DNA from 3 places in the Mesorhizobium sp. WSM4844 genome. Region 1 is predicted to be linked to each of the others. Evidence: predicted binding sites of a transcription regulator. Region 1 holds the regulator's gene; each other region holds the start of a gene.

Region 1 (10,480 bases):
CGAAGGTCAGATAGAACACGTCCTTGTTCTCGATCAGCCGGTCATAGCCGACGACCGGAATGCCTTCGTCCAGCGCCTTCTGCACCGCCGGACCGATGGCCGAGGCATCCTGCGCAAGGATGATCAGCGCGTTGGCGCCCTGCGAGATCAGGCTTTCGACGTCGGTCAGCTGCTTGCCGGGATTGGACTGTGCGTCAGCGGAGATATATTTGTCGCCGGCGGCCTCGATCGCCGCCTTCATGGCCGCTTCGTCGGTCTTCCAACGCTCTTCCTGGAAGTTCGACCACGAAACGCCAATGACCTTGTCCTTGGCCTGCGCGGCCGACGCGAGCGTCAGCGACATGGCGACCCCCGCCAGAATGGCGGCTGCGAATCTCTTCATGATATTCCTCCCTGCGCCGCGTAGGGCGCGACCAACTGGCCCGAAGGCCGGCACAAAGGCTCTATTTTTTCGAGCCTCGAAAAAATACTGGTCCAACGCCGAAGCACTGTCAACACCAATTCTGATGGATTTTGACGTCCTGTCGGGCTTTTTTTCGAGGCTCGGAATAAATAATGACAGCCCCCTCCGCTTCTGCCAGTATTTGTCGGACATTACCGACGGCTTCCGATTCATGAGCGGCCGCGGCATTAGGGAGGACGTAAAAAATGTCGGTGGGAATCCGTCATGACGATCTGCGCCGGCGCAACCGGGCGATGGTGATTTCGGCCGTGCGCCGGGCAGGCCAGCCGTCGCGGACCGAGATCGCCGCGACCACCGGCCTCAGCCATTCGACCATATCGGCGATCTCTGCCGACCTGATCCAGGAAGGCATCCTGGCCGAGAGCAAGGCGAGCGAGACGGTTTCGCTGAAACGCGGCCGGCCGCAGGTCGGCCTCAGCCTCAATCCGCAAGCCGCTGCGGTGTTGGCCGTCGTGTTGTCGCTGAATTTCCTGTCGGTCGCCGTCATCGATTATGCCGGACAAGTGGTCGCCGAGGAACAGCGCCGGCTGGACACGCTGACCATGTCGCGCGACGCGCTGATCGGCGAATGTGTCGCCATCGTCCGGCGCCGGCTCGAAGATCCCGACCTCGATGTCCAAAGCGTCGCCCGCATCGCGCTGGCGATCCAGGGCATCACCGATTCCCACGCGCGCGCCATGTTGTGGTCGCCGATCACGCCGCAGACGAACATCGCCTTCGCCGACATTCTGGAACGGGAGTTCGGCATCCCGGCGATCATGGAGAACGACTGCAACATGATGGCCGTGGCGCTACGCTGGCGCCACCCGGATCGCTACCGCGACGATTTCATCGCCATCCTGCTCTCGCACGGCATCGGTATGGGGCTGGTGCTGAAGGGCGAGTTGTTCACCGGCACCCACTCCTCGGGCGGCGAATTCGGCCACATGATCCATCGGCCGGGCGGCGCGCTTTGCCGCTGCGGGCGGCGCGGCTGCGTCGAGGCTTATGCCGGCAACTACGCCATCTGGCGCAACGCAAGGCTGTTGAGCGAGAACGCCGAGCCAGTCGCCGATGTCAGCGACGCCGAGATGCGGGCACTGGCGGCCCGGGCGCGCGAGACGGACGGACCGGAGCGCGAAGCCTACCGCAAGGCCGGCGAGGCGCTCGGCTTCGGGCTCGGCAGCCTGTTTGCGCTGATCGATCCGGCGCCGGTGGCCATGGTCGGCGCCAGCGCTGCCGCCTTCGACCTGATCGAGCCGGCGCTGCGCGAGGCTATCGCCCAGACCGCCGGCGGCCAGCATTCGGGTTCGATTTCCTTCGACACCGAGCCGAACGAGTTGCCGCTGATCCGCGAAGGCTGCGCCATGCGGGCGCTGAGCTTCGTCGATCAGGAGATTTTCGCGCCGAGCATCCAGGCACGAGCCGGCTCGGTCGGAAAGAACGTGGCTTGAATCCGAAGGCAGGGACTCCCGGGTCGCGACTTGGGGTGTGTTGAGATACAGGTCAGGCCGAGTCGAGAATGGTGGGTTCCGAGAACCGGAGCGGAGCGTACTTTTGGGTACGCCGGAAGCGCAGGTATCAGCTAGTCTTCCCTGATCGCATAGCCGGCGCCGCGGATGGTGCGGATGACATCGGGCATGCGACCATTGTTGACCGCCTTGCGCAACCGGCCGACATGGACGTCCACAGTGCGTTCGTCGATGTAGATCGTCTCGCCCCAGACATTGTCGAGCAACTGGCTGCGCGAGAAGACCCGACCCGGGTGCCGCATCATGAATTCGAGCAGCCGGAATTCGGTCGGCCCGAGCCGGATCTCGCTCTTCTTGCGATAGACCCGGTGCGATTCACGATCGAGCATGATGTCGCCGACCTTGAGCACGCTGGACAGCACTTCCGGCTTGGCGCGGCGCAGCAGCGCCTTGACCCTGGCCATGAATTCCGGTGTCGAGAACGGCTTGACCAGATAGTCGTCGGCTCCGGTCGAAAGGCCGCGCACCCGGTCGCTCTCCTCGCCGCGCGCGGTCAGCATGATGATCGGCAGCCGCTCGGTTTCGGGGCGCACCCGAAGCCGCCGGCAAAGCTCGATGCCGGAAACCGCCGGCACCATCCAGTCGAGCACCAAAAGATCGGGCACGTTTTCCTGCAGCCGGATTTCGGCCTCGTCGCCGCGCGTCACCACCTCGACCTGATAGCCTTCGGATTCAAGATTGTAACGGAGGAGGACGCCCAGCGGCTCTTCATCCTCCACCACCATGATGCGCGGCGCGATCATCGGCCGGTCACTCCTGTCATGTCGCCGGCGCCGACATCGTCGTTTCGTCGAGCTTCGGGCGATCCGCCGGCAATTGCTGCCCGGTCACGACAAAGTAGGCGTTTTCGGCGATGTTGGTGACGTGATCGCCGATACGCTCGAGATTCTTGGCGCAGAACAGAAGGTGCGTGCAGGCGGTGATGTTGCGCGGATCCTCCATCATGTAGGTCAGGAGCTCGCGAAAAACCGCCGTGTATTTCACGTCGATCTTCTGGTCGTCGGCGCGCAGTTCCTTCAACGCGCCGGCATCGCGCGACACATAGTGCTCGACCACGCCGCGGAGCTGCACAAGAACGAGATCCGCCATCGCATCGATACCGTGCGACAGATTCCGCGGCGTCGCGCTCTGCCCGACTGCGCTGACCCGCTTGGCTATGTTCTTGGCCAGGTCGCCGATGCGCTCGAGATCGCCCGCCATGCGGATTGCGCCAACCACGGCGCGCAGATCCTGCGCCATCGGCTGCCGCTTGGCGATCAGCGTGATGGCGCTGTCGTCGAGTTCGCGCTGCCGCGCATCCATGATGGCGTCGTCCGAGACGACGCGCTGCGCCATCGCATTGTCCGACGCAAGCAACGCGCGGATCGAGGCTGCGACCATTGCGGCGGCGAGCTCGTCCATGTCGCGGATCAGCCGGTCGATGTGCTCCAGTTCCTCGTCGAAAGATGCGACGGTGTGTTCACCCATGGTGCTGTCCTCGTGTTCGAAATTCGCCGGACCGCTCAGCCGAACCGGCCGGTGATGTAGTCCTGGGTGCGCTTGTCGTCGGGGTTGGTGAACATCTTGTCGGTCGCGCCCTCCTCGACTAGGTAGCCGAGATGGAACATCGCCGTGCGTTGCGACACGCGCGCCGCCTGCTGCATCGAATGGGTAACGATGACGATCGTATAGTTCTGGCGCAGTTCGTCGATCAGTTCCTCGACGCGGGCGGTGGCGATTGGATCGAGCGCCGAACAGGGCTCGTCCATCAGGATCACTTCCGGCGACACGGCGATGGCGCGCGCAATGCACAGACGCTGCTGCTGTCCGCCGGACAGACCGGTTCCCGACTCGAGTAGGCGATCCTTGACCTCGTTGAACAGGCCGGCCTTCTTCAGGCTCGATTCGACGATGCCGTCCAACTCGGCCTTGGTCCTGGCCAGGCCGTGAATGCGCGGACCGTAGGCGACGTTTTCGTAGATCGACTTCGGAAACGGGTTCGGCTTCTGGAACACCATGCCGACGCGAGCTCGCAGCTCGACGACATCGATTTTCGGGTCGTAGACATCCTCGCCGTCGAGCGTGATCTTGCCGCTCACCCGCGCGATATCGATGGTGTCGTTCATTCGGTTCAGGCAACGCAGGAACGTCGACTTGCCGCAGCCCGATGGGCCGATCAACGCCGTCACCTGATGCTCGCGGACATCGAGATCGACGTCGAACAGTGCTCGCTTCTCGCCGTAGTGAACGGAGACCTTTTCGCCCTTCATCTTGATCGAAGGGGCGTTGGTTGCGCTGCTCAGTTTCTGCTCGACGCCGGCTTCCGTCATGATGTTCATATCCTCTACTCCTTACCAGCGCCGCTCGAAGCGCCTGCGCAGTATCACCGCGATGGCATTCATGATGACCAAAAACACCAGCAAAATCAAAATCGCCGCCGAAGTCTTCTGCTGGAACCCCGCTTCCGGGAAATCCGCCCACATGAATATCTGCACCGGCAGGATCGTTGCGGGATCGGTGAAGCCGCCGGGAATGTCGACGATGAAGGCGACCATGCCGATCATCAGCAACGGCGCGGTTTCGCCGAGCGCATGCGCCATTCCGAGGATGGTGCCGGTCATGATGCCCGGCATCGCCAGCGGCAGGACGTGATGGAACACGGTCTGGACCTTGGACGCTCCGATGCCAAGCGCCGCCTCGCGGATCGACGGCGGCACGGCACGCAGCGAAGCGCGCGAGGCGATAATGATGATCGGCAGGGTCATCAGCGCCAGCACCATGCCGCCGACCACCGGGGCTGAGCGCGGCATGCCGAAGAAATTCAGGAATACGGCAAGTCCAAGCAGGCCGAAGACGATCGAAGGCACCGCCGCCAGATTGTTGATATTCACTTCGATCATCGTCGTCAGCCGGTTCTTGGGCGCAAATTCCTCAAGATAGATCGCCGCTGAAACGCCGATCGGGAAGGCGATGGCGAGGGTTACGATCATGGTCAGGAACGATCCGACGACCGCGCCCCAGACACCGGCCAATTCCGGCTCGCGGCTTGCGCCGGTGAAGAAGAAGATCGAGTTGAACCGGCTTTCGATCAGGCCGGCGCTCTTCAGCGTGTCGAGCCAGACGATCACCTTGTCCGAAATCTTTCGCGATGCTTCCGGCGTCTCGATGACGCGCAGGAATGCCTGGCCGCTCGCGGCGGGCGCCGTGCTGTCCAGCGCCTCGATCACCGTGCCTTTTGCGATCACCGTGCCGTTGGCCGCAGGCGACAGCGCGGTCAGCTTGACCGTGCCGCCATTGAACGCGACCAGCAGCGACGACGCGCCGCTCGTCAGCGTAAACATGCCGTTTTCGCCCTCGGTCGCACCATGGCCGCGCGCCAGCGCCAGCATGGCATCGTCGCCGAAGGTCAGATCGATGTCGCCGCTGGTTCCCGAAGGCGTGACGCTTGTCGAAATCGCTTCGTCCGAACCGACGTCGGCAAGCAAACCCTTGAGATAGAGGTCGGCAAAATCGTCGAGTGGAACCGCATAGTCCACCGTTCCTCCGAGCATCCCCGGATCAGCCGCAATATCCTTGCGCAGGAACACGCCTGTGCCGGTGGAAATCAGCCCGCGCAGCAGGCGCTTGTCCTGGCGGCTCGTCACATCCGGAAATTTTGCCGTAAGCGCTTCCTGAGCGATGGCGTCGTAGTTCACTTCATCGAGTTTCGCCGGGTCGACCTTGGCCGCTGAAAGATCGATCGGCAGCGTCACATAGTTCTGCCGCAGCGCCGGAATCGCCTGCGTGACGATCGTCGACAGGAGCAGCACAAGGAACAAGCCGGCCAACGCGACAGCTGCAGCGCCGAGCCATTTGAACCACGTTTCGGTGCGGTAGCGGCCCTTCAGCCGCGCCTTCGCGGCGTCGTCGGTATGAATGCTGACCGGCCGTCCGACGGCGCCGAATGACGAGATCGCATCAGTCATATTGCTCTCGGTATTTCTGGACGACGCGCAAAGCGACGATGTTGAGGGTAAGCGTGATGCAGAACAGCACCAGGCCGAGTGCGAAGGCTGCAAGCGTCTTGGCGCTGTCGAACTCCTGGTCGCCCACAAGCAGCGTCACGATCTGCACGGTCACGGTGGTGACCGCTTCGAGCGGATTTGCTGTGAGGTTTGCCGCCAGCCCCGCCGCCATGACCACGATCATCGTTTCGCCGATTGCGCGGCTGACGGCAAGCAGCATCGCCGAAACGATGCCCGGAAGGGCAGCGGGAAGGACCACCTTGCGGATGGTTTCCGACTTGGTCGCGCCGAGGCCGGCAGAACCGTCTCTCAGGGATTGCGGAACGGCGTTGATCACATCGTCGGAAAGCGAGGAAACGAAGGGAATGATCATGATACCCATGACCACGCCGGCGGCGAGCGCGGATTCAGATGCGACGTTGAGGCCCAGGCTTTCGCCGATACCGCGGAAGTAGGGCGCAACCGTCAGCGCGGCGAAGAAGCCGTAGACGACGGTCGGAATGCCGGCGAGGATTTCCAGAACCGGCTTTGCGACCGCGCGGACGCTTTTGGAGGCGTAATCCGAAAGGTAGATCGCCGCCATCAGCCCGATAGGCGCAGCCACCAGCATGGCGATGAAGGTGATGAGCAACGTGCCGGCAAAGAGCGGCACCATGCCAAAAATGTCCTCGTTGACCGCCCCGGCCTCCGCTCCCGCGCCGGTGAAGGCGCTCTGCGGCGACCAATGCGTGCCGAACAGGAACTTGTAGAACGGCACCTGTTGGAAGAACCGCAGCGACTCGAAGATAAGCGACAGGACGATGCCGATCGTCGTCAGGATCGCGACCACCGAACAGGCGATCAAGAATGCGCGAAGAACGCGCTCGACCACGTGGCGCGCCCGGTAGGCCTGTGCGATGCGTGAATAGGCCCAGTAAAATCCGGACGCGGAAAGCACGAGTGCGACGGTCCAGATGATCCAGGTGCTGGTCGCATGGACCGATTTGTAGAGGGCGGCGGCCGCCTCTTTCGTGGGGTCGGCGAAGCCGACAAGCCCGCCAAAGGCCATCGCGCGAGCGTCGCGGATGAAAGCTTCGACCTGCGGGACGCCCATTCCCGACAACTCAGAGGCGAAGCGGTCGGCAATGATCGACGATTCAATTCCCGGCGTCACCAGCGACCACAACACGATCGCAAGCAGCGCGGGACCGGCAGCAAAAAGCGCCAGAAACATGCCATGCTGGCCAGGCAGCGAATGCAGTCGCGCGACGTCGCCATTGACGCTGGCAATAGCGCGGGTCCGGCCGAGCCAATAGGCAGCAGCGGCCAGAACCACCAGAAGAACAACGAGATAACCGACCATGATTCGGGACGTCCCCTCGACCGCCGGTCATTCACCGGCTCAAAGCACGGGACCTAAGATCCCGCGCTTTGTGCTTTAGGATATGAGGGGTCAGAGCGGTAGGCTCGGACCCCGAAACATCAGGAGCCCATGCCCTTCAGGGCCTTGGCGTTTTCGGCCGACTTGGCGCGCTCGGCGTCCGGCAGCGGGATCAGGCCCTTGTCGGCCAGATAACCATCAGGACCCCATGCAGCATCCGAGGTGTACTCGGCGATGAACTCCTGCATGCCGGGGATGACACCGACATGCTCTTTTTTGGCATAGACAAAGAGCGAGCGGGAAACGCCGTAATCGCCGGATGCGATGTTCTCGAAAGTCGGCTCGACGCCGTCGACCTTGTGGCCCTGCAGCTTGTCGGCGTTCTGGTCAAGGAACGAGAAGCCAAAGACGCCGAAGGCGTTGGGGTTGGCTTCCAGCTTCTGGACGATCAGATTGTCGTTTTCGCCGGCCTCGACAAAAGCGCCGTCTTCGCGGATCTCGCCGCAGCCCTTTTCGTTAGCCGCCTTCACTTCTTCCTGGCATGCCGCATCCATGACGAGCTCGACGAACGCATCGCGCGTGCCGGATGTCGGTGGCGGGCCAAGCACCTCGATCTTTGTCGCGGGAAGCGATGCATCGACGTCCGACCAGTTCTTGTAGGGGTTGGGGACGACCTTGCCGTCAACAGCGACGTTCTTGGCGAGCGCCTTGAAAACCTGTTCCTTGGTCAGATCGACGACAGTCCCTGCCTTCGAGTTGGCCAGTACGATGCCGTCGAAGCCGACCTTGATTTCGACCGGCGTCACGCCGTTTGCTTTGCAGGTCTTAAGCTCGCTATCCTTGATGGCGCGCGAGGCATTGGTGAAGTCGGCGGTATTTTCGCCGACGCCCTGGCAAAACAGCTTCATGCCGCCGCCGGTGCCAGTCGACTCGACGACCGGGGTCTTGATCTTTCCGCTCTGGCCGAGCTTTTCAGCGACAGCCGTCGTGAAGGGGAACACTGTGGACGAACCAACGATTTGAATCTGGTCGCGCGCGGCGGCATAACCAGCCGACGCGGCGAGCGCAAGCGCCGCGGCCGACGCCGTAAGGAGGAATTTCTTCATGTGGCCTGCTCCTGTTCGGAAAAATGGTCTCTCGGCGCCATTCCTTCGGCGCCCGCTGAGGCCATAGCCCCCGATTATTACAGTCACATGACAGTTTGATGTCAGCCCGGTAACCGCCGCACAGCCCTGTCAAAAGGAAGGGCCGCGGGTCTCGCCGGTACAGCCGTGGTTTGCCGCTGGAATCAGCAGCTTGCGCGAATTGCGGCCGGCATTTGCCTGGACGGGCGAACAATTGGCGCCGAAAAAGAAAATCCGGGCGGGAGCGCGTTGCATGCGGCCAAGGAGGTCATGGCCGTGCCATCGCCGAAGCAGGTCCGTTGGGGTAAATCTGACCCTGCTTCTTGCCGGCGGTCGCTGCTCCCGCCCGTAACTGGAGGAGCGGAACTCGAATGCGCTTATTGTTCCAACCGGACGCATGCTTTGGTATGGTGCGATCGCACCATAGTCTTGTCGCAACGCGTCGCCGAATCGGCTGGACCCGACAGGCTGACGTGGCTATCCCGCGCGTGGATTTCCCCGTCCGCGGACCTTTTCGAGCAAGGCGCCGCCTGGGGCTAATGGGCTTAGGGCTGATGGGCTTGGGCAGGCAATCGTCCATGCCCGACCCCCAATCGCGCCAAAGTCGCGCCAGGGACGCTGCGGCACTTTGATTTTTGCGCATGATCCCCAGCGAAATCGATTCCGATTCTCCGGGTCATGCGCTAGCCTTGCCCGCAGTGTATTCCGACGGTTGTCGGTAGAACCGAAGCCGCGTTATAGATCCCGCAAGGGTGTTGCCGATGTTGCGACGGATCCTGCCTTTTTTCGTGTGCCCGATGCTGCTGCTAGGGGGCGGCTGCTCGCGCAGCTACGACGGCACCGTCGTCATTCCAAGGCCGCTCGATGTCCGGCGGTTCTGGGACCGGCCGCAGCAGCAGGCGCAAGCCGAACAGCCGCAGTTGCTGCAGACCGATGTCTTTCCTGCGGCGCCCGAAACGCCGGAAACAGCCGCGGCCCGCAAAATCGGCACCTCCGTGGCGCCGAGGAGGAAAATCGCCAGGATTGCCAAACAGCCGCCGATGCCGTCATCCGAGCCGGCGAAACCGCTCACCTGCAGGAACGTCAGCCAACCCGGAAAACGGGTCCGCATGGTCTGCGAATAGCCAGCCGGCATTCAAGCGCTGGCAGCTAAAAGATGCGCGCCCCGAAAAACGTTGCTGCGCAGCTGCCGGTTCGGTCCGCGCAGGCCGACAGCTGACTGGTGGGTTTCGGGCTGCCTGATCGGCGCTGCCGGCAGCCGCGTTGAACCTTATCCGGCCTTCGACGTTAAACAGCCATTGCAACGCCGCGCGTCGCTTTGGACGCACAACACACGCTGTAGCGTTTTGATTTGGCGCATGGTCCTTTCCGAACCGAAGGCAGCGGAGCGGAGATCGATCCCGATCCCTGGGCGCTGAATGGTCAAAGGAGACCGAACACATGTCGATCCACTTCACTGTCTCGGACGTGACCAGAAATCTGCTTCACTCGCTGAGACTGGACCATGAGCGCGCGCCGAGACCCCTCAGCCCTGAGCAAAGTCTTTTGCTGGAATGCTATCTGGCCGGTCAGATTCCGGAATCGGCCTGGAGCGACTACGTCTTCGAGACGCCGGAATTGGCACGCCATGTCGATGCGAGACGCGGGCAACACTGATATCTGGTGAACCGGTCCGCTCGCTCGAGGTGACGCCACCGAACAACGCTTGGCTGAATCGGCGGCCCGATCAGCGTGCCGTTGCGCTTGAAGCTGAGGGTGCCCGACGACAATAGCCCTCGAGACAAAAAGGCCGGCACATGGCCGACCTTTCCTTCCACCTCGACCGCGCCAGTACATCCGTGGTCACGGGTTGGAGGTGAATTGCCGACCAGTAGATAGGGATTTGGTTAACGAATCCTTAACCGACGGGAACTGCTCGTCGACGTGTCGTGGCCAATCTGATTTGCGTCTTCGTGATCAGTGCGGAAAGTCGTCTTTAAATGCGGCACATATTATTAATCGTTGTACACCAACGTGTTAGCGTATGAGGCATATCGAAG
Region 2 (10,480 bases), on a different contig from region 1:
TCGAAATGTGATCCGGGAGGCAGATCGTCTGCCTCCCGGTTTCTCTTTCCAGGGGATGGTCGAATGGCATCGCAGGAAATTCTTCGCGAGGAGCCAAGCCGCGGCTCCTTCATCAATGATCCAAAGGTCCGCGGCATAGTCTTCCAGGCGGTGGTCGTCATCGTGCTGGTTGCGTTGGTCTGGTGGATCGTCCAAAACACCATCGACAATCTGACGCGCCTGCGCATTGCGTCAGGCTTCGGCTTCCTCAGGGGCCGCGCCGGCTTCGACATCAGTGACAGCGCCATCGCCTATTCGTCGGATTCGACCTATGGCCGCGCCATTGTGGTCGGCTTCGTCAACACGCTCATCGTTGCCGCCGCCGGCATCGTCACCGCCACCATCATCGGCTTTATCCTTGGCGTCGGCCGGCTTTCGCACAACTGGCTGATCCGCAAGATCTGCATGGTCTATGTCGAGGTCTTTCGCAACATCCCGCCGCTGCTGGTCATCTTCTTCTGGTATTCTGGCGTGCTTTCGGTGCTGCCGCCGCCGCGTGAAAGCATCAATTTGCCGTTCAGCTCCTTTCTCAACCAACGCGGCTTTTATTTTCCACGCGCTGTGTGGGGCGAAGGCTCCTGGCTGATCCTGGTTGCTTTGCTTCTCGGCATCGCCATGGCGTGGTTCGTCGCCCGCAAGGCGCGTCAGCGGCAGATGGCGACCGGCCAGCAATTCCCTGTGTTCTGGACATCGGCGGCTTTGATCATCGGCTTGCCGTTGCTGGCCTACGCGCTCAGCGGCTTCCCGCTGAGCTTCGATTATCCAAAGCAATCGACCTTCAACCTGACTGGCGGCTTTCAGGTCAAACCGGAGTTCCTGTCGCTCTACCTGGCGCTGTCCTTCTATACGGCGGCCTTCATCGCCGAAATCGTGCGGGCCGGCATCATGGGCGTCAATAAGGGTCAGACCGAGGCAGCTGGTGCGCTCGGGCTGCGGCCGGGATCGATCCTGCGGCTTGTCGTCATTCCGCAAGCCATGCGGATCGTCATTCCGCCGCTGACCAGCCAATATCTGAACCTGACCAAAAACTCGTCCCTGGCCATCGCCATCGGCTACCCGGATCTGACGGCGACGACCGGCACGGTGCTGAACCAGACCGGTCAGGCTATCGAGTGCGTGCTGATCATGATGGTGGTCTATCTCGCACTCAGCCTGTTGACGTCGGCGGTCATGAACGTGGTCAACGCCAGAATGGCGCTGGTGGAGAGGTAGCGACATGCAGGAGCACGATCTTTCCTTCGTCCGCGTCGAAATGGCGCTGGCACAGTCGGCGCCTGCAAGCGAGCGCGGCCTGGGCGCCTGGATACGTAAGAACCTGATTGCGTCGACCGGTGACACGATCCTGACCATCATCGGCATCGTGCTGGTCGCGATGATCCTGCCGCAACTGATCAGTTGGGCCTTCATCAACGCTCAATGGACCGGCGCGGACCGTACCTTTTGCGCAACGGCGGCACAGGGCGGCGTCCAGCCGGACGGCTGGTCCGGCGCCTGTTGGGCCTTCGTCAACGCCAAGTTCGGCCAGTTCATGTTCGGCCGCTATCCGATCGATGAGCGCTGGCGGCCGATCCTGGTCGCCATCCTGTTCGTGGCGCTTCTGGTGCCGCTGCTCATCCCGAAGGTGCCGCGCAAGGGGCTGAACGCCATCTTGTTCTTCGGGGCGCTGCCGATCTTTGCCTTCATCCTGCTGGTTGGTGGCGTGTTCGGCCTGCCGCATGTCGAAACCCCGCTGTGGGGAGGGCTGCTGGTGACGCTCACCCTGTCCTTCGTCGGTATTGCCGTGTCGCTGCCGCTCGGCATCGTGCTGGCGCTCGGCCGGCGCTCGAAGATGCCGATCGTCAAGATGCTGTGCGTCATCTTTATCGAGACGGTGCGCGGCATCCCGCTGATCACCGTGCTGTTCATGGCCAGCGTCATGCTGCCGCTGTTCCTGCCGGCCGGCGTCAGCTTCGACAAGTTCCTGCGTGCGCTGATCGGTGTTTCGCTGTTTGCCGCTGCCTATATGGCCGAAGTGGTGCGGGGCGGCCTGCAGGCGATCCCCAAGGGCCAGTATGAGGGTGCGGATTCGCTCGGCCTCGGTTACTGGCAGAAAATGGGCCTGATCGTGCTGCCGCAGGCGCTGAAGCTGGTCATTCCCGGCATCGTCAATACCTTCATTGGCATGTTCAAGGACACCAGCCTGGTTTCGATCATCTCGATGTTCGACCTGCTCGGCGTCGTCAAACAGAATTTTAACGACCCCAACTGGGCAACGCCGCAAACGGCCAGGTCCGGCCTGGTGTTTGCTGCCTTTGTCTTCTGGCTGTTCTGTTTCGGCATGTCGCGCTATTCGATGTTCACGGAACGCCGGCTCGACACCGGCCACAAGCGCTAAGAACAAAAAAGGGAACCTTCCATGACAATAGAAAATGCAGTCAGTGCGGAAGAGATCAAGGTCAATGCCGCCAAGATGCAGGTTTCCACCACCGATGTCGCCATCGACATCATCGCCATGCACAAATGGTACGGCGAATTCCATGTGCTGAAGGACATCAACCTGAAGGTGATGCGCGGCGAGCGCATCGTCATTTGCGGCCCTTCGGGCTCGGGCAAATCGACGATGATCCGCTGCATCAACCGGCTGGAAGAGCACCAGAAGGGCAAGATCATCGTCGACGGCAAGGAATTGACCAACGATCTCAAGAAGATCGACGAGGTGCGCCGCGAGGTCGGCATGGTGTTCCAGCATTTCAACCTGTTCCCGCATTTGACCATCCTGGAAAACTGCACGCTGGCGCCGATCTGGGTGCGCAAGACGCCGAAGAAGCAGGCCGAGGAAATCGCCATGCACTTCCTCACGCGCGTCAAGATTCCGGAACAGGCCAACAAATATCCCGGCCAGCTTTCCGGCGGCCAGCAGCAGCGCGTCGCCATCGCCCGCTCGTTGTGCATGAATCCGCGCATCATGCTGTTCGACGAGCCGACCTCGGCGCTCGATCCCGAAATGATCAAGGAAGTGCTGGAGACGATGGTTGGCCTCGCCGAAGAGGGTATGACCATGCTCTGCGTCACCCACGAGATGGGCTTTGCACGCAAGGTCGCCAACCGGGTGATCTTCATGGACCAGGGCCAGATCGTCGAGCAGAACACGCCAGCCGAGTTCTTCGACAATCCGCGCCACGAGCGCACAAAACTGTTCCTGTCGCAAATCCTGCACTGAGCGCTGTCGCTGCGCAGCTGCGCAGACCGTAAGTCTTTGATGTTAGAGGGACAGCACCCCCCTCTGGCCTGCCGGCCATCTCCCCCGCAAGGGGGGAGATCAGCAGCTTCGGCGCTCCGCTCACTGCTGCAACGTTGGAGATTGGCGAAGGCCGCAGTGACGGCCAATCTCCCCCCTTGCGGGGGAGATGTCCGGTAGGACAGAGGGGGGTGGGAAGGATCGCTACGTCGACGAGCTAAACTGTAGAGTGTCCGGCCGCCAGCCATAGAGCCAGTCGAGATCGGCCGCGAGCTTTTCCGGCGAGCGCCACTTCAGGAACAGGTTGCGCGCGACGGCCACCGGCCCCGCTGCATGCCAGGCGAGCCGGTTGACCGCCCCGCGGCGGGAGACCTTGGCGATACGCGGGCGGCGCATCTTCTCCCAGGCGGCAAGCGCGCCCCACGGATCGGCGGGCGCGGCAGCGACAAAGCCGGCAAGGGTTGCGGCATCCTCGATCGCCATCGCCGCCCCCTGCGCCGCGAACGGCGTCATTGCATGCGCCGCATCACCGATCAGCGCGATGCCGGCGGGCGTCGTCCATGGCTGTGCCTGGTCGACCGTATGGATCGGCCACGCGGTCCACGGGCCGGCATCCTCGGCAAGCCGGCCCAGCGCTGCCGCCGTGCCACGCATGGCGCTGAGGAGGATATTGGGGTCGGCGTGGCCCGACCAGCGCTCGGCGATGATCTCGCCCCTGGTGAAGGCAGCCAGGTTGAACGCCGTGCCGTTGCTGACCGGATAGGCGACGAGGTGGAAGCCGGGATGCAGGAAGGTGGTCACGCAATTGGCGGCGCCGACCGCCGCAAGGGCTTCTCCTGCGACACTGTCTGCACTGATCGTAGCGCGCCAGGCAAGCTCGCCCGAAAACCGGCTTTTGGCCGCAAACCCGCCAAAAGCCCGGATCGCCGACCAGACGCCGTCGGCGCCGATCAGCAGAAAGCCGCCGGCTTCGACTGTCTTGCCGGCAATCTCGACTGTTGCCGTGGCATGGCGCGGTCCTGTGGCGATGCCGCCGACGCGCGCGCCGGTGACGAGACTGATGTCCGGCCGTTCGGCAAGGCGCGCCATCAGTGCATCTTGCAGGTCAGCCCGATGAGCGACGAGATAAGGCGCCTGCCAGCGCCTTTCGGCCGCTTCGCCAAGCGGTACCCGCGCCAGCTCACGCAGCGTGGCGGCGTCCTTGAGCACGACGGCCTCCGGCCGCACCGCCGCCGGCAACAGCCGGTCGAGCACGCCGAGCTGGCGAAGGATGCGCGTCGCGTTGGGTGAGAGCTGGATGCCGGCGCCGGCCGCTTCGAGGCGCGGCGCCTGTTCGAACAGCCGCACCAGATAGCCGCGCTCGGAAAACGCCAGTGCCGCGGTCAGTCCGGCGACGCCGGCTCCGGCGATAACGACCTGCCGGGACCGGGTGTCGTCCATCGGATGGTGTGCGCGTCAGGCGGCCTGGTGGATATAGAGGCATCCGGCAGGCTGCGTTTCCGTCGCCTTCAGCTTTGGCGAATAGCGATAAAGCGTCGAGCAATAGGGGCAGACCTTTTCATTGTCGTCGCCCATGTCGAGAAACACATGCGGATGGTCGAAAGGCGGGTTGGCGCCGGTGCACATGAATTCCTTGACGCCGATGTCGATCGCCGCATAACCCGCATCGTTCTGGAAATGGGGAATGGAACCGCCTGCCATCGTCGTCTCCTATATTTGCCGCATGACCCCGGATCATGTGCAAAATCAAAATTCCACCGCGTCCCTTTGCGCGTCCAAAGGACGCGCCGCGCTGTACCTGGATTGCATCTGGATCATAAGCAGTCTCTTTGCAAGATCGATGAAATCAAACTGTCGTAAAAGCCTGTCACAGGATAAGCTAAGCCGGTTAAGGCATGGCCCCGAAACCGAATTCGGTTTTGCTGGGGATCATGCGTAGCTTAAGTGGCGGGAGCGTCCTTTTGCGCGTCCGCAAAGACGCGCGACGCTGTGGCCAGCGGGTGCGAAACGAGCAGGAACCATGAACGAACTAAAGCCGGTGCAGAGCGAATTCACCACTGTCGAGGTGGCGAGCCCAGAGGGCGGCAACCCGGATCGGTTCGTCAACCGCGAGTTTTCCTGGCTGCAATTCAACCGCCGCGTCCTCGAAGAATCGCTGAACGCCAACCATCCGCTGCTCGAGCGGGTCCGCTTCCTGTCGATTTCGGCCGCCAATCTCGACGAGTTCTTCATGGTCCGTGTCGCCGGTCTCGCCGGCCAGGTTCGCGAAGGCATCACGCTGAAGAGCGCGGACGGCCGCACCCCCGAACAACAGCTGGAACAATTGCTGCGCGAGGTCGAGCGCCTGCAGGAGGACCAGCAGAACAGCCTATCCGCTCTGATGCTGCTGCTCGACAAGGAAGGCATCGAGAGCATCAGCCGCGATGGGCTGACCAAGGACGAGAAGACCTGGCTCGAGGATCATTTCCAGGAGCAGGTGTTTCCGGTGCTCACACCGCTGTCGATCGACCCGGCGCATCCGTTCCCGTTCATTCCCAATCTCGGCTTCTCGATGGCGCTGCAACTGCGCCACCGCAGGAATGGCGAGGAGATGAGCGCGCTGTTGCGTCTGCCGGTGGCGCTGAAGCGCTTCATCCGCTTGCCTGACCGCAAGCATCATGTCCGCTTCATTCCGCTGGAAGAAGCGGTCGGCCTCTATATCGGCAAGCTGTTCCCCGGCTACGAGGTCAAGGGCTCCGGTACCTTCCGCATCATCCGCGACAGTGACATCGAGGTCGAGGAGGAGTCCGAGGATCTCGTGCGCCTGTTCGAGACGGCGCTGAAACGGCGTCGTCGCGGCTCGGTCATCCGCATCGAATTCGACAAGCTGATGCCGGCCGAACTGCGCGAGTTCGTCGCCGGCGAGCTTGGCGTCTCGTCGAGCCGGATCAGCGTGCTCACCGGTCCGCTGGCGCTCAGCCAGATTTCCGAGATCGTCGCCATCGCCCGCGACGATCTCAAATTCAAGCCTTACAATCCGCGCTTTCCCGAACGCATCCGCGAGCACGGCGGCGACTGTTTCGCCGCCATCCGCGAGAAGGACATCATCGTTCATCACCCCTACGAATCCTTCGACGTGGTGGTGCAGTTCCTGCGCCAGGCGATGGCCGATCCCGAAGTGGTGGCGATCAAGCAGACGCTCTATCGCACCTCGAACGACAGCCCGATCGTGCGCGCTTTGGTCGACGCGGCGGAGGCCGGCAAGTCGGTGACCGCGCTGGTCGAGCTCAAGGCGCGTTTCGACGAGGAAGCCAACATCCGCTGGGCGCGCGACCTCGAGCGCGCCGGCGTTCAGGTCGTGTTCGGCTTCCTCGAACTGAAGACCCACGCGAAAATGTCGCTGGTGGTGCGGCGCGAGGACGGCAAGCTGCGCAACTATGTGCATCTCGGCACCGGCAACTACCATCCGGTCACCGCGCGCATCTACACCGACTTGTCCTTCTTCACCACCGCTCCGACAATCGCCCGCGATGTCGCCCAGCTGTTCAATTTTATCACCGGCTACGCCGAGCCGACCGAGGAGATGCGGCTGGCCATCTCGCCGTTCACGCTGCGCAAGCGCATCCTCAAGCACATTTCGGACGAGATTGGCCATGCGCTGGAGGGCAGGCCGGCCCGCATCTGGATGAAGATGAATTCGCTGGTCGACCCGATCATCATCGATGCGCTCTATGACGCCAGCCGCGCCGGCGTCGAGATCGATCTCGTCGTGCGCGGCATCTGCTGCCTGAGGCCCCAAGTGCCGGGCCTGTCGGAAAACATAAGGGTCAAGTCGATCGTCGGCCGCTTCCTCGAACACAGCCGAATCTATTGTTTCGGCAACGGCCATGGACTGCCGTCGGACGGGGCGATCGTCTACATCTCATCGGCCGATTTGATGCCGCGCAATCTCGACCGCCGCGTCGAAACCATGGTGCCGATCACCAATCCAACGGTGCATGAACAAGTCCTCGGCCAGATCATGCTGGGCAACATCATGGACAACCAGCAAAGTTTCGACGTATTGGCTGACGGAACCTCCCGGCGCGCCACGCTCGAGGAGGGCGAGGAACCGTTCAACGCGCAGGAATATTTCATGACCAATCCGAGCCTCTCCGGACGCGGCGATGCGCTGAAATCGCATGCGCCCAAGCGCATCGCGCAGTTCAAGCGCCGCAAGAAAAACGCCGCAGCGACCGGCTGATGATTTCAACGTCCCAGGGCCGGCTTCAGGACCGCCGACCGCTGTCCATCATCGACATCGGGTCGAACTCGATCCGGCTTGTCGTCTATGAGGGGCTGGCGCGCTCGCCAACCACGCTGTTCAACGAAAAGATGCTGGCCGGCCTCGGTCGCGGCATCGTCTCGACCGGAAAGCTCGATCCCGAGGCGGTGACCCGTTCGATGGAGGAGTTTCGGCGTTTCCGTGCGCTGTCCGAGCAGGCCGGCGCCGAGCATATGTATGTGCTGGCGACCGCCGCCGCCCGCGAGGCGGTCAACGGCCCCGATTTCATCCACCGCGCCGAAGATGTGCTCAAGACCGAGGTCCAGGTGCTGAGCGGGCGCCAGGAAGCCCACTATTCCGCGCTTGGCGTCATTTCCGGCTTCCACCCGGCCAACGGCATCGCCGGCGACCTCGGCGGCGGCAGCCTCGAACTGGTCGACGTCGATGGCGAGGCAATCGGCGACGGCATTACGCTGCCGCTGGGTGGCCTGCGCCTGCAGGACATGGCCAAGAACTCACTGGCCCAGGCGGCAAAGATAGCGCGCGACGAACTCGCGAAGGCAAGGCTGCTGAAAGGCGGGCAGGGCAGGCCGTTCTATGCCGTCGGCGGCACCTGGCGAAACCTCGCTCGGCTGTACATGGAAATGACCAGCTATCCGCTGAGCGTCATGCACCATTACGAGATCGGCATCGACAGCGCTGCGAACTTCCTCAAGCAGGTCGCCAAGGGCGAGATCGAGAAGATAAGGGGTATCGAAGGCGTCTCGAAGAACCGCCGCTCGCTGCTGCCTTATGGCGCCATCGTGCTGCAGGAGATCATGGCGGCGATGCAGCCGTCAAAGATCATCGTCTCGGCGCTGGGCGTGCGCGAGGGCTTTCTCTATTCGCTGCTCGACAAAGCCGAGCAGAAGGCGGATCCGCTGATCTCGGCCTCGGAGGAACTCGCCCGGCTGCGTTCGCGCTCGGTCACCCACGCGCATGAGCTTGTCGAGTGGACGGGCAAGACCTTCGCCGCCTTCGGCATCGAGGAGACGGTCGACGAGGCGCGCTACCGCCAGGCCGCCTGCCTGCTTGCCGACATCGGCTGGCGCGCGCATCCCGAATATCGCGGCAAGCAATCGCTCAACATCATTGCCCACGCCTCCTTCATCGGCGTCGACCATCCCGGCCGCGCCTTCCTGGCGCTGGCCAACGCCTACCGTCATGATGGCGTCTTCAACGAATCGATCGCGCCGGAAATCAAGGCACTGGCAACGCCGCGCTATATCGAGCGCGCCCGTGTGCTGGCCGCGGTGATGCGCGTCGTCTACCTGCTGACGGCGGCAATGCCGGGCGTCATGCCGCGGTTGAAATGGGAGAGGCGCGGCAATGGCGTGCTGGCGCTGGTGCTGCCGGCGTCGCTGGCCGACCTTTACGGCGAGCGGCCGGCCGGGCGACTGGCGCAGCTGGCGAGGGTCACCAATCGCCGGCTGGTGCTGGCGGTCGAGGGCGGCCCCACTATGCCAGCCAAGTAGTCTGGCTCAGTCAAGTAATTCGGCTCGGTCAAATAATTCGGCTCAGTCCGGCAGTTGTGTCGGTCAAGTCGTTTCAGCGCCGATCCGAAGCATCCGCCCGTCGATCGAGTAGGCGCCGGCGCCTGCCATTGCCAGCGCCAGAAAACCGCCCGATAGCGCGATGTCCTTCATCAGCATCTGCGAATGCATGAAGGTCAGCGTCGGATCGTCGCCGCCCTGGCCATAGTGGCCGATGAAGCCTGCCGCGATGCAGAAAGCGGCAAGCAGGAGCGCCGCGATCGGCGTCTTGAGGCCGACGAGGATGAGCAGTCCGGCGATCAATTCGAACAGCCCCGTCGCCCAGGCTGCGAGCGTCGGCAGCGGCAGGCCAAGGCCGGAAAAATAGCCCGATGTGCCAGCAATGTCGGTAAGCGCGTGAAAGCCGGACGGAACGAATAGAGCGGCGAGCAGCAGCCGCGAAAGCAGAAGCAGCGCATCGCGCGGCATTGGTCACCTCCGACGTCGGCGGCGGTTGGCTTCACCCCGACACCTCATCCTAGCAGAAAGTCCGGCCGGCTGATCGACGGGCATAAACCGACAACGAAAAAGGGACGCGGAAAATTCCGCGCCCCTTGCTGCAAGTGGTTTCTGGACCGCTTCAGCCGCGCTTGCCGTCGACCGAATAGGCGCCGGCGCCCGAGGAAGCCAGCACGAGGAAGCCGCCGGCAATCGCCAGGTTCTTCATGAAGCTGATCATCTGCATCTGATCGGCCCAGCCGGTGTGGGCGACCAATCCCGTGGCGACGGTGAAGATTGCCAGCACCCAGGCGGTGATCCGGGTCTGAAAGCCGATGAGGATGGCGAGGCCGCCGAGCAGCTCGAGCAGCCCGACGACAATCGCCGTCACGGTCGGCATCGGCAGACCCATGCTGCCGAAGTAACCGGCGGTGCCGGCGATCGCAGTGAGCTTGCCGAAACCGGAAAGCACGAAGATGACCGAAAGCAGGATACGGCCGAGCAGGATGCTGCCTGAGGCATTGGATACGGTGCCGGAACCGGCAACGGTCGTGTTGGTGGACATGATGGGCTCTCTCCGGGAGGGGTTGTGGTGCCCACCCACATAGAGCAGGGCGACTGTTCACCAAAGATGCAGATTTGGTTACAGATTGTTCACCGCAGTAAAGTTTTTGCGATCAGCGCAAGATCATCCCGGATGCGTCATCTCCTCTGGCCGAACCAGGCGGTCGTAGTCGGCTTCGCTGACCAGCCCGGTGGCAAGCGCTTCCTCACGCAGGGTTGTGCCGTTCTTGTGAGCGGTCTTGGCGATCTTGGCGGCGTTGTCGTAGCCGATGGTCGGCGCCAGTGCTGTCACCAGCATCAGCGAACGGTCGAGGGCGGCCTTGATATTGTCTTCCCGCGCCTCGATGCCGACGACGCAATTGTCGGTGAACGAGATGGAGGCGTCGGCGAGCAGTTGCACCGACTGCA
Region 3 (10,480 bases), on a different contig from region 1:
CACCGGCGGTATCGACCTTTCCGTCGGCGCCGTGGTTGGCTTCGCCACCGTCATCGTTGCGATGCTGATCAATGCCGGCGTGCCGATTTACCTCGCCATCCTGATCACCTTGCTGGTTGGCGTCGCCATCGGCCTGTTCCACGGCTTCGGCATCGTCAAGATGGGCCTGCCGCCCTTCATCATCACGCTGGCGACGCTGACCTCGCTGCGCGGCATCGGCCTTTTGATGACCAATGGCAACTCGATCTCGATCAACAACGACGCCTTCCAGCTGTTTTCGCGCAGCTCGTTCCTCGGCGTCCCCAATCTGTTCTGGATGGTGATCCTGGTCGGCATTCCCGCCTACATCTTCCTGCATCACAGCCGCTGGGGCCGGTATCTGTTCTCGGTCGGCTCCAACGCCGAGGCCTCGCGTCTGTCCGGCGTCAACGTCCAGCGCACCATCTACATGGCCTATACGCTGTCTGGCCTCTGCGCGGCTTTTGTCGGCGTGCTGCTTGCCTCGCGCATCGGCATCGGCAATCCGACGCAGGCCGAGGGCTGGGAGTTGCAGGCGATCGCCTCGTCGGTGATCGGCGGCACTTCGCTGTTCGGCGCCGTCGGCTCGGTGCACGGACCGCTGCTCGGCGCCTTCATCCTCGCCACTATCAACAACGGCGCCAATCTCTTGAACGTCAATGCCTTCTGGCAGCGCATCATTACCGGCGTGCTGATCATCGTCATCGTCTATTTCGACGGCCTGCGCCGCCGCGGCAAATAGACCATCTTAACAACCGCCGGCCCGGCGATCGGGCCGGCGGCGCCATGAACCGACTGGATCAAAGCATGAAAGCCGTCATCTGCCGTTCGCCCGGCGATCTTGTTGTGGAAGACCGCCTGGCGCCGGGCACACCACCGCCGGGCTGGGCGTTGGTCGCGGTCAGTCATGTCGGCATCTGCGGCACCGACTATCACATTTTCGAGGGCAAGCATCCGTTCCTCGCCTATCCCCGCATCATGGGTCACGAGGTCTCCGGCACCGTGATCGAGGCCGGCGAAGGCGTCGATCTGGCCGTCGGTGAGCCGGTGATCATCAATCCCTATCTCGCTTGCGGCAAATGCAGCGCCTGCCGCCTAGGCAAGCCGAATTGCTGCGTCAGGATCGAGGTGCTCGGCGTCCACCGCGACGGCGCCATGTGCGAACGGATCCTGGTGCCGGCGCAAAATCTTTATCCGACCAACGGCCTGTCGCTGGCCGATGCCGCCGCCGTCGAATTCCTGGCGATCGGGGCGCATGCCGTGCGGCGCTCGCTGGCTGATCCCGGCGCGCGCACGCTGGTCATCGGTGCCGGGCCGATCGGCCTCGGCACAGCGCTGTTTGCCCACATCGCCGGTCTCGACGTGACGCTGCTCGACATGAGTGCCGAGAGGCTGGGTTTTGCTGCAAGCGAACTCGGCTTCGCCACCCTCGACGCATCTCGGCAGTCTGCGACCGATCTGGTGCGCGAGGCGACCAACGGCGAAGGTTTTGACGTGATTTTCGATGCCACCGGCAACACCCAGTCCGTCCAGTCAGCCTTCGCCCATGTCGCGCATGGCGGGACGCTGGTCCTGGTCAGCGTCGTCAAGGACGACATCGTCTTTTCCGATCCCGAATTCCACAAACGCGAGATGACGCTGATCGGCAGCCGCAACGCGCTGCGCGCCGACTTCGACCATGTCGCTGCCTCGATTCGCGATGGTGCTGTGCCGCTGGCAAAGCTCGTCACCCATCGCACGACGCTTGGCGACACGCCGCGCGACCTCGCCCGCTGGGCGCATGAGAAATCCGGCCTGATCAAGGCCGTCATCCAGGTCGGATGAACCGGACCTAAAGCGCCGATATCTTGAGCTCGACCCGCTCGGCCGGAAACCGCGTTTCGGCGAACTGGATCGGCTGGCCGTCCGGCGTGACGTTGACGGCGACCGTGACCAGCACGATGGCGCCGGGCTGCAGATTAAGATCGGCAAGGTCGGCGGCGTCCGCATGGCGGGCCGACAGCACCGTCGATTGCCTGAGATAGTCACCGATGCCGAAACGCTGGAATGAGGCGGTCACCGATCCGGTTTCGGCCATTGCGGCATCGATGCCGGCGAAGCGAGCCGCGTCGAACCAGCCGGTGGCACGCGAGACCGGTTGCCCATCGGCTTCACCGCGCGTTTCGAGGCGTATGACAGTCGAACCCCTGGCAAGCCCCAGCCCTTCGGCGACGCGCCGGCTGGCCGGCTCGACCGCCGATTCGAGCAGCACGCTGCGACGCTCCGACGCCTGCCCTTGCAAGCCCTCCGAAAAACGGGTGCGGGCGCCGATCGGATAGGACAGGCGCTTGCGCGACAGCACAAAAGTGCCGCGCCCCTGTTCGGCCCTGAGCACGCCATCCTGCACCAGTGCGGCGATGGCGCTGCGCACCGTATGGCGGTTGACGCCATAGCGCTCGGCCAGTGCAACTTCCGGTGGCAACGCAGCATTCTCGGCAAAGTCGCCAACGGCAATCGAATGCAGGATCTGGTCGGCGATCTGCCGCCACAGCGCGACGCCGCTGCGCCGCTCCAAGCTGCTGGCCATCTGCTGACCGATCATCTCTTTGCCCCGATCTTTTTCGCGCTGTCATCCATCCGTCATGGACACGCTTTAGAAAATAGATATAATTTGTATAATTGTCTACATCAATAGACAAATTTTCAGCGCAAGGAAATGTTAACCATGCGAGGGCAGGAAGCGCGTGATCAGCAGCTTGAGCGCAAGGCCGTCATGGCGACGCTGGCGCAATCGACCGGCGACGATATCGTCCGCCTCTGGAACAAAGCCGGCCTGCCTTCGGAAGCAGAACTCCTGCGCGGCCCCGAAACCGGCCTGGTCACCGTGCGTGGCCGCATCGGCGGCGGCGGCGCGCCGTTCAACGTCGGCGAGGCGACAGTCACCCGAGCGACGGTGCGGCTTGCCTCGGGAGAAGTCGGCCACTGCTACGCGCTGGGCCGTGACAAGCAGAAAGCAAAACTGGCGGCGATCGCCGACGCGCTCTGGCAGGATCCCACCCGCCGCAACGAGGTCGAGAGCAAACTCATTGCGCCGCTGCAGGCCGCACTGGCCAGCCGACGTGAGCGGCGGCGCGCCGAGACGGCGGCAACGAAGGTCGATTTCTTCACCATGGTACGCGGAGAAGACTGATGGATATCGCAACCCAGGCGATCAAGGGCGGCTTTGCCGATCCGGTGTTCGACGCCCAGACGGTGTTCCGCGCCGTGATGGACGCAATGGCGCGGCCGGGCACCCTGCAGCCTCTGCCGGTCTTTGCCCGCCCGCCGGCGCCGCTGTCGGCCACCGCGGGCGCCATCGCGCTGGCGCTGTGCGACAACGACACGCCGCTCTGGCTCGACCTCGTCTTGCAGGCCCCGGCAGCGATAAAGTCCTGGCTTGGCTTCCACACCGGCGCGCCACTGGCCCACACGCCAGCCGATGCGCATTTCGCGCTGATCGCCACGCCGGCCGAGATGATGGCGCTCGACGGCTTTTCACAAGGCACCCAGGACTATCCCGACCGCTCGACGACGCTGATCCTGCAGATCAGCGATCTTGTCTCAGGCGCCCCTTTGTTGCTCGAAGGTCCCGGCATCGAAAAGACTGCAACCATCGCGCCGGCGCAGATGCCGCGCCACTTCGTCGAACAATGGAAGCAGAACAATCAGCGTTTCCCCCGTGGTGTCGACATTATCCTCGCCACCCCGGAAGGCGTTACCTGCCTGCCGCGCACGACGCGCATCAAGACGATGGAGGCGTGATATGTATGTCGCGGTAAAAGGCGGTGAAGCGGCCATTGCCAACGCCCACGCCCTGCTCGCCGACCGCCGCCGCGGCGACCGTTCCGTGCCGGCGCTTCGCCTCGACCAGATCGTCGAGCAGCTGGCGCTCGGCGTCGACCGGGTGATGAGCGAAGGTTCGCTCTACGATCGCGAATTGGCGGCGCTGGCCATCGTTCAGGCGCGCGGCGACATGATCGAGGCGATCTTCCTGGTTCGCGCCTATCGCACCACGCTGCCACGCTTCGGCTACACCAGGGCGATCGACACCGGGGCCATGCTGGTCGAGCGGCGCGTGTCGGCGACCTACAAGGATCTGCCCGGCGGCCAGCTGCTCGGCCCGACCTTCGACTACACGCATAGGTTGCTCGATCCCGAGCTTGCGGCCGGCGGCGATGTCGCCGAGCCGCTGCAGCGCGCCAGCGACGCGGACGCCATGCCGCGCGTCTCCGCCATCCTCGCCCGCGAAGGCCTGATCGAGCCTGATGGCGACATGCCGCAGGACCATGTCCCCGGTGACATCACCCGCGAGCCGCTGGAATTCCCGATGGCGCGCGACATCCGCCTGCAGGCGCTGTCACGCGGCGACGAGGGCTTTTTGCTGGCGCTCGGCTATTCCACCCAGCGCGGCTATGCCCGCAACCATCCGTTCGTCGGCGAGGTTCGCATCGGCGAGGTCGAGCTGGAACTCGACGTGCCGGAGCTGCCATTCGCCGTACCGCTGGGTACTGCGCGTGTCACCGAGTGCCAGATGGTCAACCAGTTCAAGGGCTCGGCCAAGGCGCCGCCGCAATTCACCCGCGGCTACGGTCTCGTCTTCGGTCAGAGCGAGCGCAAGGCGATGGCTATGGCGCTCTGCGACCGGGCGCTTCGTGCAACCGAATTCGGCGAAGATGTCGTCGCCGCTGCCCAGGACGAGGAATTCGTCATCTCGCACTCCGACAATGTCCAGGCGACCGGCTTCGTCGAGCACCTCAAGCTGCCGCACTATGTCGACTTCCAGGCCGAGCTCGACCTGGTGCGCCGCATGCGCGCCGAGCACGACGGCCGCGAAAACGGCGGCAAGATGGAAGAAAAAAGGGAGGCCGCGGAATGACCGCACAACCGACCGATATCGCAACCTACAACTTCGCCTATCTCGACGAGCAGACCAAGCGGATGATCCGCCGCGCGATCCTCAAGGGTATCGCCATTCCCGGCTACCAAGTGCCGTTCGCCTCACGCGAAATGCCGATGCCCTATGGCTGGGGCACCGGCGGCGTCCAGGTTACCGCTTCGATCATCGGCCCGGACGATGTGCTGAAGGTCATCGATCAGGGCGCCGACGATACCACCAATGCGGTCTCGATCCGCGCCTTCTTCAAGAAGGTCGCAAATGTCGCCGTCACCACCGAGACGGCGAAGGCGACCATCATCCAGACCCGCCACCGCATCCCCGAGCACCCGCTGACCGCAGGCCAGGTGCTGGTCTATCAGGTGCCGATTCCCGAGCCGCTGCGCTTCCTCGAGCCGCGCGAGACGGAAACGCGCAAAATGCATGCGCTGGAGGAATACGGCCTCATGCATGTAAAACTTTACGAAGACATCACCAGGCATGGCCGCATCGCCACCACCTACGCCTATCCGGTCAAGGTCGAGGGCCGCTACGTGATGGACCCGTCGCCGACGCCGAAGTTCGACAACCCGAAAATGCACCGTTCGCCGGCTCTGCAACTGTTTGGTGCCGGCCGCGAAAAGCGCATCTATGCGCTGCCGCCTTTCACCGACGTAGTCAGCCTCGACTTCGAGGACCATCCGTTCGAGGTGCAGACCTTCGACCAGCCCTGCGCACTGTGCGCGGCCGAAAACGTCTATCTCGACGAGGTCATCCTCGACGACCATGGCGGCCACATGTTCGTCTGCTCCGATACCGACCATTGCGAGAAGCGGCGCGAGCAAGGCCATCGCGGCCACCTTGCGCCTGAAACCCCTCCTGCCCTGGAAAAAACGGAGCCGGCGCAATGAGCGACGAGCCGCTGCTGCGCGTCTCCGCGCTGTCCAAGTTCTACGGTTCGCGCATTGGTTGTGAGAACGTCAGCTTCGACCTGTGGCCGGGCGAGGTGCTGGCAGTGGTCGGCGAATCCGGATCCGGCAAGACGACGCTGCTCAACTGCCTGTCGACCAGATTGCTGCCGAGCTCCGGCACCGCCAGCTACCGCATGCGCGACGGCCAGTTCCGCGAGCTTTACCGCATGAGCGAGGCCGAGCGCCGCTTCCTGATGCGCACCGACTGGGGTTTTGTCCATCAGAACCCCGCCGACGGGCTGCGCATGACGGTTTCGGCCGGCGCCAATGTCGGCGAGCGGCTGATGGCGGTCGGCGATCGCCACTATGGCAAAATCCGCGCTACCGCCGTCGACTGGCTGTCGCGCGTCGAGATCGACGAGGACCGTATCGACGACGAGCCGCGCGCCTTTTCCGGCGGCATGCGCCAGCGCCTGCAGATCGCCCGCAACCTCGTCACCGGGCCGCGGCTGGTGTTCATGGACGAGCCGACCGGCGGCCTCGACGTTTCGGTGCAGGCGCGCCTGCTCGACCTGTTGCGCGGCCTGGTCACCGATCTCGGCCTGGCGGCGATCGTCGTCACCCACGACCTTGCGGTGGCGCGTCTGCTGTCGCAACGTATGATGGTGATGAAGGACGGCCGCGTCGTCGAAAGCGGTCTCACCGACCGCGTGCTCGACGATCCGCGCGCGCCCTACACCCAGCTTCTCGTTTCTTCGATATTGCAGGTGTGATCATGGCAACCCCGCTCGTCGTCTCCGATGTTGCCAAGAGCTTCACCATGCATCTGCGTGACGGCATCAAACTGCCGGTCGTCGCCGGCGTGTCGTTCTCGATCAGGAGCGGCGAATGTGCCGTGCTCGGCGGCCCCTCCGGCGCCGGCAAGAGCTCGATCCTGAAGATGCTCTACGGCAACTATGCCGTCGATGCGGGCCAGATCATCGTCCAGCACGAGGACGGGCTCATCGATCTGGCGACGGCCAGCCCACGCACCGTGCTTGCCGTGCGCCGGCTGACGATCGGCTATGTCAGCCAGTTCCTGCGCACAGTGCCGCGCGTCTCGGCGCTGGATGTCGTCGCCGAACCGCTGGTCGAGCGCGGCGAGGACCGCGAGGTCGCGCGCGGCAAGGCACGCGCCTTGCTGGCGCAACTCAACCTGCCGGAAAAGCTCTGGGCACTGCCGCCGGCGACCTTTTCCGGCGGCGAGCAGCAGCGCGTCAACATCGCGCGCGGCTTCATCACCGAGCACCCGATCCTGCTGCTCGACGAGCCGACCGCTTCGCTCGACGCCAGCAACCGCGACGTGGTGATTGCGCTGATCGCGGCCAAGAAGGCGGCCGGCGTCGCCCTGCTTGGCATCTTCCACGACCACGACGTGCGCGAGGCAGTGGCCGACCGCGTCATCGACGTGACCGCTTTTGCCGCCGGGAAAATCGCCGCATGACCAGAAAACTGTCGGAAACGCCGCTTGTCCACGAGACAGCGGAAGTCGACAACTCGACGCTCGGCCGCTGGACCGAGATCGCCGAACGCTGCCGGCTTTCGGAAAGTACGCTCGGCGACTATTCCTACATGATGCAGGACTGCAGCGCCTGGTGCGCGACGATCGGCAAATTCGCCAACATCGCCGCCAGCGTGCGCATCAACGCCACCAACCATCCGACCTGGCGGCCGACGCTGCACCATTTCACCTATCGCGCCTCGGACTATTGGGACGATGCCGAGCACGAGAGCGAATTCTTTGCCCAGCGCCGCGCCAAACGGGTCACCATCGGCCACGACACCTGGCTTGGCCACGGCTCGACCATCCTGCCCGGCGTCAGCGTCGGCGACGGCGCGGCTGTCGGTGCCGGCGCCGTGGTGTCGAAGGACGTGGCGCCCTACACCATTGTCGGCGGCGTGCCGGCCAAACCGATCCGCGAACGCTTCGACCGCCGCACGGCGGAACGCTATCAGGCACTTGCCTGGTGGGATTGGGACCACGCCCGCCTGCGCGCCGCGCTCGACGATTTTCGCCAGTTATCGGCGGAGGCGTTTTTGGAGAAGCATGGCGGTTAGTGAATGGTGAATGGTCAATAGTGAATGGCGGCAGAGAAGCCGTCCTTGTCACCATTCACCATTCACCATTCACCACTTGATCGAACTGCCGCCGCCGGCTCGCCCCCTTCAGCCTGTGGACGGTAACAAAACTGACATCAATCCGACACCGCGGTTTCACGCGGCTGCGCTAGCCAAGGTTAACAGACCTTCGAAACGCGACTGGACTGGAACTTGCCTATGTCAGCAACCTCAGCCACGCTCGAAATCCGCGGCGTCACCCGACGGTTTGGCAGGAACACCGCCGTCAGCAATGTCGACATCTCGATCCCTCAAGGCCAGATGGTCGGCATCATCGGCCGCTCGGGTGCAGGCAAGTCGACGCTTTTGCGCATGATCAACCGCCTCATCGATCCCAGCCAGGGCTCGATTTTCTTTGACGGCGCCGAAGTCTCCAGCCTGCGCGGCTCGCTGCTCAGGCGCTGGCAGCGCGACTGCGCCATGATCTTTCAGCAATTCAACCTGGTGCCGCGCCTCGACGTGCTGACCAATGTGCTGCTCGGCCGGCTCAATCACCGCTCGACAATTGTCAATCTGCTCGGTGTCTTCTCCCGCGAGGAACGGGCCGAGGCGATCGCGGCGCTCGAACGCCTCGACATCGCCCGCACGGCGCTGCAGCCGGCCGGCACCTTGTCCGGCGGCCAGCAGCAGCGCGTGGCGATTGCCCGCGCCATGATGCAGCAGCCGAAAGTCATCCTCGCCGACGAACCGATCGCCTCGCTCGACCCGCTCAATGCCAAGGTGGTGATGGATTCGCTGCAGGACATCAATCTGCGCGAGGGCCTCACCGTGGTCACCAATCTGCACACGCTGGATACGGCGCGCAACTATTGCAACCGCATCATCGGCATGGCCGCCGGCAAGGTGGTGTTCGACGGTCCGCCCGAAGAGCTCAACCGCGAGGCCGTGCGCATGGTCTATGGCGCCGACAGCAATGGCGGCGAAATCTCCGAGGCGATCACCTCGACCAGCGTCGCCATCAAGCAAAAGATCGCCGCATCCGCCGGACCGCTCGAGCCGGCATTTCCCGGCTACTAGGTCGACGATCCGGCAAGTGGATACCGGTATACGAGTATACGAAAGCAGACGACGAAAGAGCGCCTGGACCGCCAGTCCGCATCAAGGCCGGGCATAAAAAAGCGCCGTCAAAATTCGAACGCTGCCGGCGCGATGCCGGAACCAACAGGAGAGACGCGAAATGTTTAGAAAAATACTCTTCGGTGCCGTTTCCATCCTCACCATGGCGGTGGGCGCGGTTCAGGCACAGGATCTGAAGGAATTCCGCGTCGGCATTTTGGGCGGCGAGAACGAAGCCGACCGCCTGCGCAACTACCAGTGCTTTGCCGACCACATCAAGCAAGTCCTCGGCGTCGAAAAAGTTTCGCTGTTCCCGGCCGCCGACTACGACGGCGTCATCCAGGGCCTGCTCGGCGGCACGCTCGACTTTGCCGAGCTCGGCGCTTCGGCCTATGCCAAGGTCTATCTCGAAAACAAGGACGCGGTTCAACCGATCCTGACGACGATCCAGACCGACGGCTCGACCGGCTACCGTGCGGTCATGGTCGCGCGTGCTGATTCGGGCATCAAGACGCTCGCCGACATGAAGGGTAAGAAACTCGGTTTCGCCGATCCCGATTCGACTTCTGGTTACCTGATCCCGGTCACGTCACTGCCCAAGGACATCGGCATGGATGTGAAGAGCTACTTCGCGTCGACCGGTTTCGGTGGCGGCCATGAACAGCTCGTCCTTGAAGTCCTGAAGGGCACCTTCGATGCCGGCACCACCTGGGCCTCCGGCGTCGGCGACTTCAACGACGGCTACAGCTCGGGCAATCTGCGCAAGATGGTCGACAAGGGCGTCCTGAAGATGGATGACCTCGTCGAACTGTGGCAGTCGCCGCTGATCCCGAACGGCCCGCTGGTATTGCGTACGTCGATCGACGCCGGCGCCAAGCAGAAGATCACCGATTTCCTGACCAAGCTTCCGGAAACCGATCCGGCCTGTTTCTCGGCGATACAAGGCGGCGATTACAAGGGCTATTCACCGGTCACCCCAGAATTCTACCAGCCGATCATCGACGCCCGTAAGGCGAAGATCGGCTCGTAAGGCAAACTGCCACAACGCCGCCGGGGCCACGTGCCGCCGGCGGCGTTGCCGCATCAGGGGCCGGGGATCTATCGATGAGTGCGACCGAAATTTACCGCGCGCCCGCGCTTTCACCGGAGGGAGCCACCGTCGAGCGGCACTGGCGCGATCTTGCCGCCCGCCGGCGCCTTTACACGATCGGCGGCCTGGTTTTCCTGTTTCTTGCACTCTCCGGCTCGCTCTGGTTCGCCAACGAAACCAACGCCGGAAAGTTCTTCGACCGCCTTCCCCACGTCGCCGACTTTTTCGCCGAGCTGAAGCCGCGCGACTGGTTCGACCCGGTGCGCGCACTGTTCGACCTGCCGTCCCCCTATGACGACGGCAGCCTCAAGTTCGACTACCCGGAAGGCCGGGTCTACCTGACCCAAGGCATTTACA

What was found. The regulator PhoB, encoded in region 1, activates phosphate uptake and scavenging genes when phosphate is short. The targets are predictions, from matches to a motif close to TGTCATNNANCTGTCAT.
Region 2: a site for PhoB is predicted at 5,098-5,114, ahead of AC0L2A_RS21950 (RNA degradosome polyphosphate kinase). Genes of this name have one in related genera too.
Region 3: a site for PhoB is predicted at 8,050-8,066, ahead of phnC (phosphonate ABC transporter ATP-binding protein). Genes of this name have one in related genera too.

What each region holds. Positions count from the first base shown of each region.
Region 1 covers NZ_JBVVQB010000036.1:33,940-44,419, forward strand. Annotated here, with positions in the region: gene xylF (D-xylose ABC transporter substrate-binding protein) at 1-382, opposite strand, end outside; gene AC0L2A_RS24250 (ROK family protein) at 649-1,896, shown strand; gene phoB (phosphate regulon transcriptional regulator PhoB) at 2,028-2,717, opposite strand; gene phoU (phosphate signaling complex protein PhoU) at 2,734-3,441, opposite strand; gene pstB (phosphate ABC transporter ATP-binding protein PstB) at 3,477-4,292, opposite strand; gene pstA (phosphate ABC transporter permease PstA) at 4,305-5,918, opposite strand; gene pstC (phosphate ABC transporter permease subunit PstC) at 5,911-7,299, opposite strand; gene AC0L2A_RS24280 (PstS family phosphate ABC transporter substrate-binding protein) at 7,419-8,423, opposite strand; gene AC0L2A_RS24285 (hypothetical protein) at 9,239-9,565, shown strand; gene AC0L2A_RS24290 (hypothetical protein) at 9,882-10,097, shown strand.
Region 2 covers NZ_JBVVQB010000030.1:13,313-23,792, reverse strand. Annotated here, with positions in the region: gene AC0L2A_RS21975 (amino acid ABC transporter permease) at 64-1,251, shown strand; gene AC0L2A_RS21970 (amino acid ABC transporter permease) at 1,256-2,413, shown strand; gene AC0L2A_RS21965 (amino acid ABC transporter ATP-binding protein) at 2,435-3,238, shown strand; gene AC0L2A_RS21960 (FAD-dependent monooxygenase) at 3,461-4,696, opposite strand; gene AC0L2A_RS21955 (zinc-finger domain-containing protein) at 4,712-4,957, opposite strand; gene AC0L2A_RS21950 (RNA degradosome polyphosphate kinase) at 5,277-7,478, shown strand; gene ppx (exopolyphosphatase) at 7,478-9,013, shown strand; gene AC0L2A_RS21940 (DoxX family protein) at 9,077-9,499, opposite strand; gene AC0L2A_RS21935 (DoxX family protein) at 9,651-10,073, opposite strand; gene fumC (class II fumarate hydratase) at 10,197-10,480, opposite strand, start outside.
Region 3 covers NZ_JBVVQB010000030.1:34,082-44,561, reverse strand. Annotated here, with positions in the region: gene AC0L2A_RS22085 (ABC transporter permease) at 1-760, shown strand, start outside; gene AC0L2A_RS22080 (zinc-binding alcohol dehydrogenase family protein) at 826-1,842, shown strand; gene phnF (phosphonate metabolism transcriptional regulator PhnF) at 1,850-2,599, opposite strand; gene phnG (phosphonate C-P lyase system protein PhnG) at 2,723-3,187, shown strand; gene phnH (phosphonate C-P lyase system protein PhnH) at 3,187-3,798, shown strand; gene AC0L2A_RS22060 (carbon-phosphorus lyase complex subunit) at 3,800-4,912, shown strand; gene AC0L2A_RS22055 (alpha-D-ribose 1-methylphosphonate 5-phosphate C-P-lyase PhnJ) at 4,909-5,820, shown strand; gene phnK (phosphonate C-P lyase system protein PhnK) at 5,817-6,593, shown strand; gene phnL (phosphonate C-P lyase system protein PhnL) at 6,596-7,303, shown strand; gene AC0L2A_RS22040 (DapH/DapD/GlmU-related protein) at 7,300-7,917, shown strand; gene phnC (phosphonate ABC transporter ATP-binding protein) at 8,137-8,994, shown strand; gene phnD (phosphonate ABC transporter substrate-binding protein) at 9,155-10,063, shown strand; gene phnE (phosphonate ABC transporter, permease protein PhnE) at 10,138-10,480, shown strand, end outside.